2 regions of the Nostoc sp. FACHB-133 genome follow, and region 2 is predicted to be linked to the other one. Evidence: predicted binding sites of a transcription regulator. Region 2 holds the regulator's gene; the other holds the start of a gene.
What was found. Region 2 encodes NtcA, which controls nitrogen genes in cyanobacteria. Its sites were predicted from a motif close to TNTGTANNNNNNNNTACANA; they were not measured.

Region 1: a site for NtcA is predicted at 2,070-2,089, ahead of H6G86_RS13535 (Glu/Leu/Phe/Val family dehydrogenase). Genes of this name have one in related genera too.

What each region holds. Positions count from the first base shown of each region.
Region 1 is NZ_JACJSH010000014.1:1,910-5,641, reverse strand. It holds gene H6G86_RS13545 (DUF433 domain-containing protein) at 1-77, opposite strand, end outside; gene H6G86_RS13540 (hypothetical protein) at 228-536, shown strand; gene H6G86_RS13535 (Glu/Leu/Phe/Val family dehydrogenase) at 696-1,985, opposite strand; gene H6G86_RS13530 (beta-ketoacyl-ACP synthase) at 2,124-3,272, opposite strand; gene H6G86_RS13525 (peptidylprolyl isomerase) at 3,355-3,732, opposite strand, start outside.
Region 2 is NZ_JACJSH010000051.1:31,959-35,690, reverse strand. It holds gene hisB (imidazoleglycerol-phosphate dehydratase HisB) at 1-234, opposite strand, end outside; gene fabI (enoyl-ACP reductase FabI) at 333-1,109, opposite strand; gene ntcA (global nitrogen regulator NtcA) at 1,489-2,160, shown strand; gene H6G86_RS29050 (DUF3084 family protein) at 2,329-3,732, shown strand, end outside.

The DNA.
Region 1 (3,732 bases), on a different contig from region 2:
CGAAGTCCCCTAATACAAGGCTTGCCGTGGCAAATGTCAGGATTATAGGTAATGCGTTGTAAAAGGTTGCTGCTCATATTGATTATTTTTTGTTAAGCATACATTTATATACTCTAGTTTATATCTCCAACTTCATAAAAGTTCTCCGGGATATAGGGAAAGTGATATCTATGGGGGTAAACTAGGCACTTTTCTATATATGGGTTTTCGTTTAAATCGTTAAAAATATGAAAGCCAAGCCACAGATATTTCTCGTTGTAGAAGATCACCCGGAGGTAGCCCAAAATAACTGTGATTTTCTCATAAAATTTCGACCCCTCTGCTATTTGTGCGATCGCCAACACTCCCCAAGAAGTACTACAACATCTCCAAATAGAGACACCAGATTTAATTGTTCTCGATTTACAAGAGCTGTTCAAAATTATATCCAACACCTCAAAGTAAAATTGGGTATCGGTGAAGTTGAGCGAAAAGATATCAATTCTCGCATCGCCCTTTGTATGAAAGCAATTCAGAGAAAATTATTATCATTTTGATTTAGGTTGTGGTGCTTTCTTCATTCATCAGATTGAAGGTTACTAAATCTCCTTTTTTGTGAAATTCATTTTAGTTGATGTAATTGTAGGGGCACAATATAATGTTGCACCCCTACAAATCTGGTCTATTCAATTTAAAATGTTGTATCTTCCTAAATATTAAGGATAAAGACCTCTGTCAGTCAGGGCCTGGGAAACTCTACCCACCCCTAAAGTGTAAGCTGCTAATCTTAAAGAAATTTGCCGCTTATTAGACTGCTGAATCACCTTGCGGTAGGCTTGCACCATCAAATGCTCCATTTCGCGGTTAACTCGCTCCTCATCCCAAAATACGTAAGAAAGACCCTGTACCCACTCCAAATAACTCACTACCACACCGCCGGCATTCGCTAAGATGTCTGGTAGTACTATCACACCCCGTTCCTCTAGAGACAAGCTAGCCTCAAGAGTAAGTGGCCCATTAGCTGCTTCTGCAACAATTTGCGCTTGCACCTGATTCACATTTTCTTCAGTGATCTGGTTTTCTAAGGCTGCTGGTATTAAGACATCGCAAGGTAAAGCTAATAAATCTGCATTACTAATTGCTACAGATTGCGGGAAACCTACAATACTCTTGCGATTTTCAGCAGCGTAGATTTTCAACGCGGGAATATCAAGACCAACTTCGGAAAATATTCCCCCAGCACCTGTTGAAACAGCGATAATTTTCGCGCCTGCTTCATATAGTAATTCAGCAGCAGCACCACCTACATTACCAAAACCCTGAATAGCTACTCGCACTCCTACTAAGGATTTACCTTGATCTGCCAGCGCCTCACGCACAGTAATCATCACGCCACGTCCGGTTGCCATTTCGCGTCCCAATGAACCACCAATGGAAAGCGGTTTCCCAGTCACAACCCCTGGTACAGCATTACCGACATTCACAGAGTAAGTGTCCATCATCCAAGCCATCTCACGGGCTGAAGTCCCCATATCTGGCGCAGGAATATCTACAGAAGGCCCAATATCTTTAATTAACTCGCTGATATAACGGCGGCTGATTCGCTCTAATTCGCCAACACTGTAGCGTTTTGGATCTATGGCAATGCCACCCTTACCACCACCATAAGGAATACCTAACAATGCACATTTCCAGGTCATCAGCATTGCCAAAGCCGATACTTCGCGCAATGTCACAGCCGGATGATAACGAATTCCGCCTTTGTAAGGGCCTAAGACATCGCAGTGCTGTACCCGGTGTCCAGCGAGAACCTGTATTTCCCCGTCATCTAGTTTGACGGGAATGGAAACTGTGACAACCTTACGTGGGTGGCTGAGGATTTCCAGCAAACCTTGATTTAAATTTAATTCTTTAGCTGCCGCTTCTAAGTAACTACAGGCTTGGTCAAATGGGCATATATGCGCTGGAGAAGCAGGTTCTAGCGGTAGTAGTGATTTTGAAATCATAAAATTTTCTCCTAATCACGGTATCTTTACGAACCGGATATCATTCTGTAACTAGCTTATCCTTTTTTTGAGAAAAATAGGAATTTTGTAGTTTTTGTTACAGTTTTATATTTTATATTGTGCTGTAGGTACAAAGTACTATGGGGACTTAGCTAACGCGATCGCTACATTCTGTCCGCCAAAGCCAAAACTTAAACATAAAACCTGCCTAATTTTACTTAGACGTGCTGCTGTAACGATTTCTAAATCAAATTCTGGCTGCTGCAATCCTACACAAGGCGGTAATATTTGATGCTTTAATGCCATGAGAGAAAAAGCTACGCCTAATGCTCCTGATGCTCCTAATGTATGACCTGTGCTTCCTTTGGTCGAACTAACTGCCACTCCTTGGGGAAACAAACGCTGGATTACCATACTCTCCATCTGGTCATTTAGCTGGGTTGCTGTACCATGAGCATGAATGTAATCAATATCGCTTGGTGATAGACAACTACGTTCTAAACATTGTTTGATAGCTGCGATCGCACTTTTCCCTTCAGGTTCCGGTGAATTACTATGATATGCGTCGTTAGTTAAGCCGAAACCGAGAATTTCACCATAGACTTTTGCTTGACGCTGTTTTGCCAACTCTGCGGATTCTAAAACAAACACAGCTGCGCCTTCGCCCAAAACTAACCCTTCCCGCTGCAAATCGAAGGGATAAGCCCCAGTTTTTGCCAAAGCACCCATCTGCTGAAACCCAGCTAAAGTTAGGGGTGTAATTGGTGCTTCCACTGCACCTGCGATCGCCTGTTGGCATTGCCCAGTTTGTATAAGTAAAGTTGCTTGGGCGATAGACCAAATTCCAGTTGCACAAGCTGCCATCGGTGCCAAAACCATACCCGTTGCACCGATTTGTCTTGCAGCTGCGATCGCATTGATATGAGGTAATATCTCTAACCAATTTCCAAAATCAGAAACGGGCAAATTTTCCGCATCTTTATACATTTGCCGCGCCAACATCTCCCAAGATGCTTGATAAGAGCGACTCGATCCAATGACGACAGCACAATCAGGTAAAGGTGCAACTAACCCAGCATTTTGCAAAGCAGAAGTAACAACCATTTGAGTTAACATTGCCAACTCAGATGGTTGTTGAGCAATTAAACCTAGGGGAAGTGGTTTTATTTCTGGAAATGGCTGATGTAACCTAATTCCAGATTTACCTGCTATCAGATTTTTCCAACTATCCTCTAAACTTCCACCCAAGGCGGAAACAAGACCAATACCAGTGACAAGAACTTTCACTAAATTTAGGAGTTAGGAGTTAAAAGTTAGGAGTTATTCTCCCCCTGCTTCCTCTGCCTCCCCTGCTCCCCCTGCTCTCTTCCTACTGCCCTGCTGTTTTCAGATTTTCAGCCCCTTGGGTGACTTTAGCAGAGTCAATGCGATCGCCTTGCTGAATTTTGTTTACTACATCCAAGCCTTGAGTGACATTGCCAAACACGGCGTAGTTACCATCCAAGAAAGCTAGATCGGCCAAAGCAAAGTAAAACTGAGCAGAAGCCGAATCTGGTGCTTGCGATCGCGCCATCGCTACTGCACCTTGTTTATGGGGCAATACGACGGGTTGAGCAGTAGCATCAAATGGTTTGTTGTAAAGCGGAGTATCCGAACCTTTTGGCTTAACTTCTAAAGGTATATAGCGAGCATTTCCCGTTTTTGGGTCAATATAGCTACCGGTTCCCAGCTGATCTGCTGGAACTTT
Region 2 (3,732 bases):
ATCAATTTCCCAGTCTCCCTTGGCTTGGACATCTATATCAATCAGCCCGTGGGAGGCAATTTGATGCAACATGTGATCCAAAAACGGAATGCCTGTTGCTGCCGTGCAAGTTCCTCTACCATCAAGATTGATGGTAACTTGTACATCAGTTTCACCAGTAGTACGGTGAACAGTGGCAATCCGAGGGGTTTTAGTTGACTGGTCGTAGTTTGAATTAACTTTGCTAATTTGCATTGGGAATAGAGCATGGGGCATAGGGCTTGGGGCATAGGGAATGGACAAGAATTTTAATACTCAATGCCCAATGCCTAATGCCCTATGCCCAAATTATCTTATATTCCCATAATTTCATATCCTGCATCTACATATAGAACTTGTCCGGTAATACCACTGGACAAATCACTACATAAGAAAGCGGCAGTATTACCCACTTCTAGCTGAGTGACAGTACGGCGCAGGGGAGCTACTTCTTCGACATGATGGATCATATCCAAAATTCCACCAACTGCTGAAGATGCTAAGGTGCGGATGGGGCCTGCGGAGATGGCATTGACGCGGATATTTTGTGGCCCTAGTTCAGCAGCTAGGTAACGCACGCTCATTTCTAACCCTGCTTTAGCAACTCCCATAACGTTGTAGTTAGGAATTGCTCTGACACCGCCTAAATATGTCAGCGTGACGATACTACCTCCCTCAGTCATCAAAGGTTTCGCTGCACCACTTAACTGCACCAGCGAGTAAGTACTGATTTCTAAGGCAGTGTTGAAGCCAGAACGAGAGGTTTGGCTAAAGTCTCCACTTAAATCGTCTTTACTGGCAAAGGCCAGACAATGGATCAGAATGTCTAGCTTCCCCCATTGCTCACGAATTGTCTCAAAGGTAGATTGAATCTGTTCTTCATCTTGGACATTACAAGGAAGAAATAAGCTTGGGTTGAGGGGTTCTACCAACTCCGCAACTTTTTTCTCCATTTTGCCGCGTTCATCCGGCAGGTAGGTAATACCCAGGTTTGCTCCGGCTTTATGCAGCTGTTGGGCGATGCCCCAGGCGATCGAGCGGTTATTGGCAATACCTGTAACAAGAGCATTTTTTCCAGTCAGATTCAGCATAGAAATTGTTAATGCGATCGATCATTAGGAGCATACTAGAATCTGAGGCACGTTTGTCTTTGTTTTATACAGGATTTGCAAAAATGAATATTGAGAAGGGTGTTTGCTATGACAAAAATCTTGATTTTTCCTAAAGATTTTCTCAAGATATCTTTATTTGTTCTTTAAAAAACCCTTTTTAATACAGTTATTGGAACTACTTATCAACAATTAGTAGCTGAAAGGATCAACAATTATGTATCATTATAAACAAACAGTTATGAAGCGATTAGTTTGAGTATAGGAAAGTACAGAAAGGTTGACGGTGCTTTATTCATTTTTCGGGTGTATTCTTAGGTAATCAGTTTTTGTTTTTCCGGCATTGGGTAGGGGAAGGGAGATGATCGTGACACAAGATAAAGCCCTAGCAAATGTATTTCGTCAGATGGCGACCGGGGCGTTTCCGCCAGTTGTGGAAACGTTTGAACGCAATAAAACGATCTTTTTTCCTGGCGATCCTGCCGAACGAGTTTATTTTCTTTTGAAAGGTGCTGTTAAACTTTCTAGGGTGTACGAGGCAGGAGAGGAAATAACAGTAGCATTGCTTCGGGAAAATAGTGTTTTTGGTGTTTTGTCATTGCTGACAGGAAATAAGTCGGATAGGTTTTACCATGCGGTTGCATTTACACCTGTGGAATTACTGTCAGCCCCAATTGAACAAGTAGAGCAAGCACTCAAGGAAAATCCAGAATTATCAATGTTAATGCTGCGGGGTCTTTCTTCGCGCATTTTACAAACAGAGATGATGATTGAAACTCTCGCTCACCGAGATATGGGTTCTAGGTTGGTGAGTTTTTTGTTAATTCTTTGTCGGGATTTTGGCGTTCCTTGTGCAGATGGGATCACTATTGATCTGAAGTTATCTCATCAGGCGATCGCAGAAGCAATTGGTTCAACTCGTGTTACCGTTACTAGGCTACTAGGGGATTTGCGTGAGAAAAAGATGATTTCTATCCACAAAAAGAAGATTACTGTGCATAAACCTGTTACCTTAAGTAGGCAATTCACATAAAATCAATCGGAGAAAGGGGAATCGGCGCGTGTTCTATTTTGAAAGATGACACTAATAGCTAGAGGTAAATCTAAAATTGAATAATTTCAGCTATTGCCAACTTCCACTTCTCCGCAGACAATGCTTAAAAGTAGTAGGCTGTATCTGGAAGGATTTCGGTAGCTAAAGATGACCACCGGATACATCCTCATCGCAGCAATTTTAATCTTGGGAGGCGTAATTGCCACCGTGGGCGATCGCATCGGCACACGAGTTGGCAAAGCCCGCCTCTCACTTTTTAAGCTTCGTCCGAAAAATACTGCTGTAGTGGTAACTATTTTTACGGGCGGTTTGATTTCAGCATCAACATTAGGAATTTTATTCGCTGCCGATGAAGGTTTGCGAAAGGGAGTCTTTGAATTAGAAGATATTCAAACAGACCTCAGACAGAAGCGGGAACAGCTAAAAACCGCAGAAACTCAGAAAAGTCAGGTAGAAAGTGAGCTAAATCAAGCAAGAATTGCCCAAGCAAAAGCACAACAAGACTTACAGGCAATTAATCAGTCTTTACAGGCAGCAAATGCCAAACAACTCCAAACACAAGCTCAGTTGAACCGCACCATTAGTCAACAAGCTCAAACTCAAACTCAACTCCAACGTACTCAAGGTCAGTTAGGACAAGTTGTAACTCAGTACCAAAAAGCTATAGCTGAGTTGCAAAGCGTTTCCAATCAAAGAAAAGAGCTACAGGCGGCAGTTGAACTACTGAAGACAGAACGACAACGACTGTATGCTGAAGCGAAAAAAGCGATTGACGAAGCCAAAACAGCTATTGAAAAACGCGATCGCGAACTGGCTAACCGTCAAGAAGCCATAGAACAACGCGATAAAAAAATTGGCCAACTCGATCAATTGATTCAAAAGCGTAATGTAGAAGTTGCAGCACGAGAGGAAGTGATTGCCAAACGGGAATCCCGCCTGAAAGAATTGGAAGCGCAACAAGAGCAACTAGAACTAGAAGTTGCCAGGCTAGAAAAATATTATCAGTCTTACCGCGACCTGCGTTTGGGTAAGTTGGCCTTAGTTCGCGGTCAAGTTCTTTCTGCTGCTGTAATTCGTGTTACCCAACCTGCTGAGGCTCGTCGGGCAGTGGTACAACTTTTACAAGAAGCCAATCGCAACGCCAACCTCGAATTAAGTGAGCCTGGGGCAAATCCTGCCAATGTAGAGCTACTGCGCGTGACTCAGGATAGGATTGACCAATTGAGCAAGCAGATTAGCGATGGTCAAGAATATGTGGTGCGAATTTTCTCGGCTGGTAATTACGTCAGGGGAGAAAAGCAGATAGAGTTTTTCGCCGATACAGCCCGAAATCAATTGGTTTTTTCTGGAGGCGCAGTGCTAGCTACAACTAGTGCCGATTCCAAAGCTATGACATCCTATCAGTTACAGCAAAGGCTGGAAATACTAATTTCTGCTTCCCAATTTCGGGCTCGTAATGCCGGAATTGTCGAGGATGTGCAGGTAGAGGGGACTTTCTTGCGCTTTGTCGCCCAATTAAGACAGTATAATCAACCCTTGGAGATCAAAGCG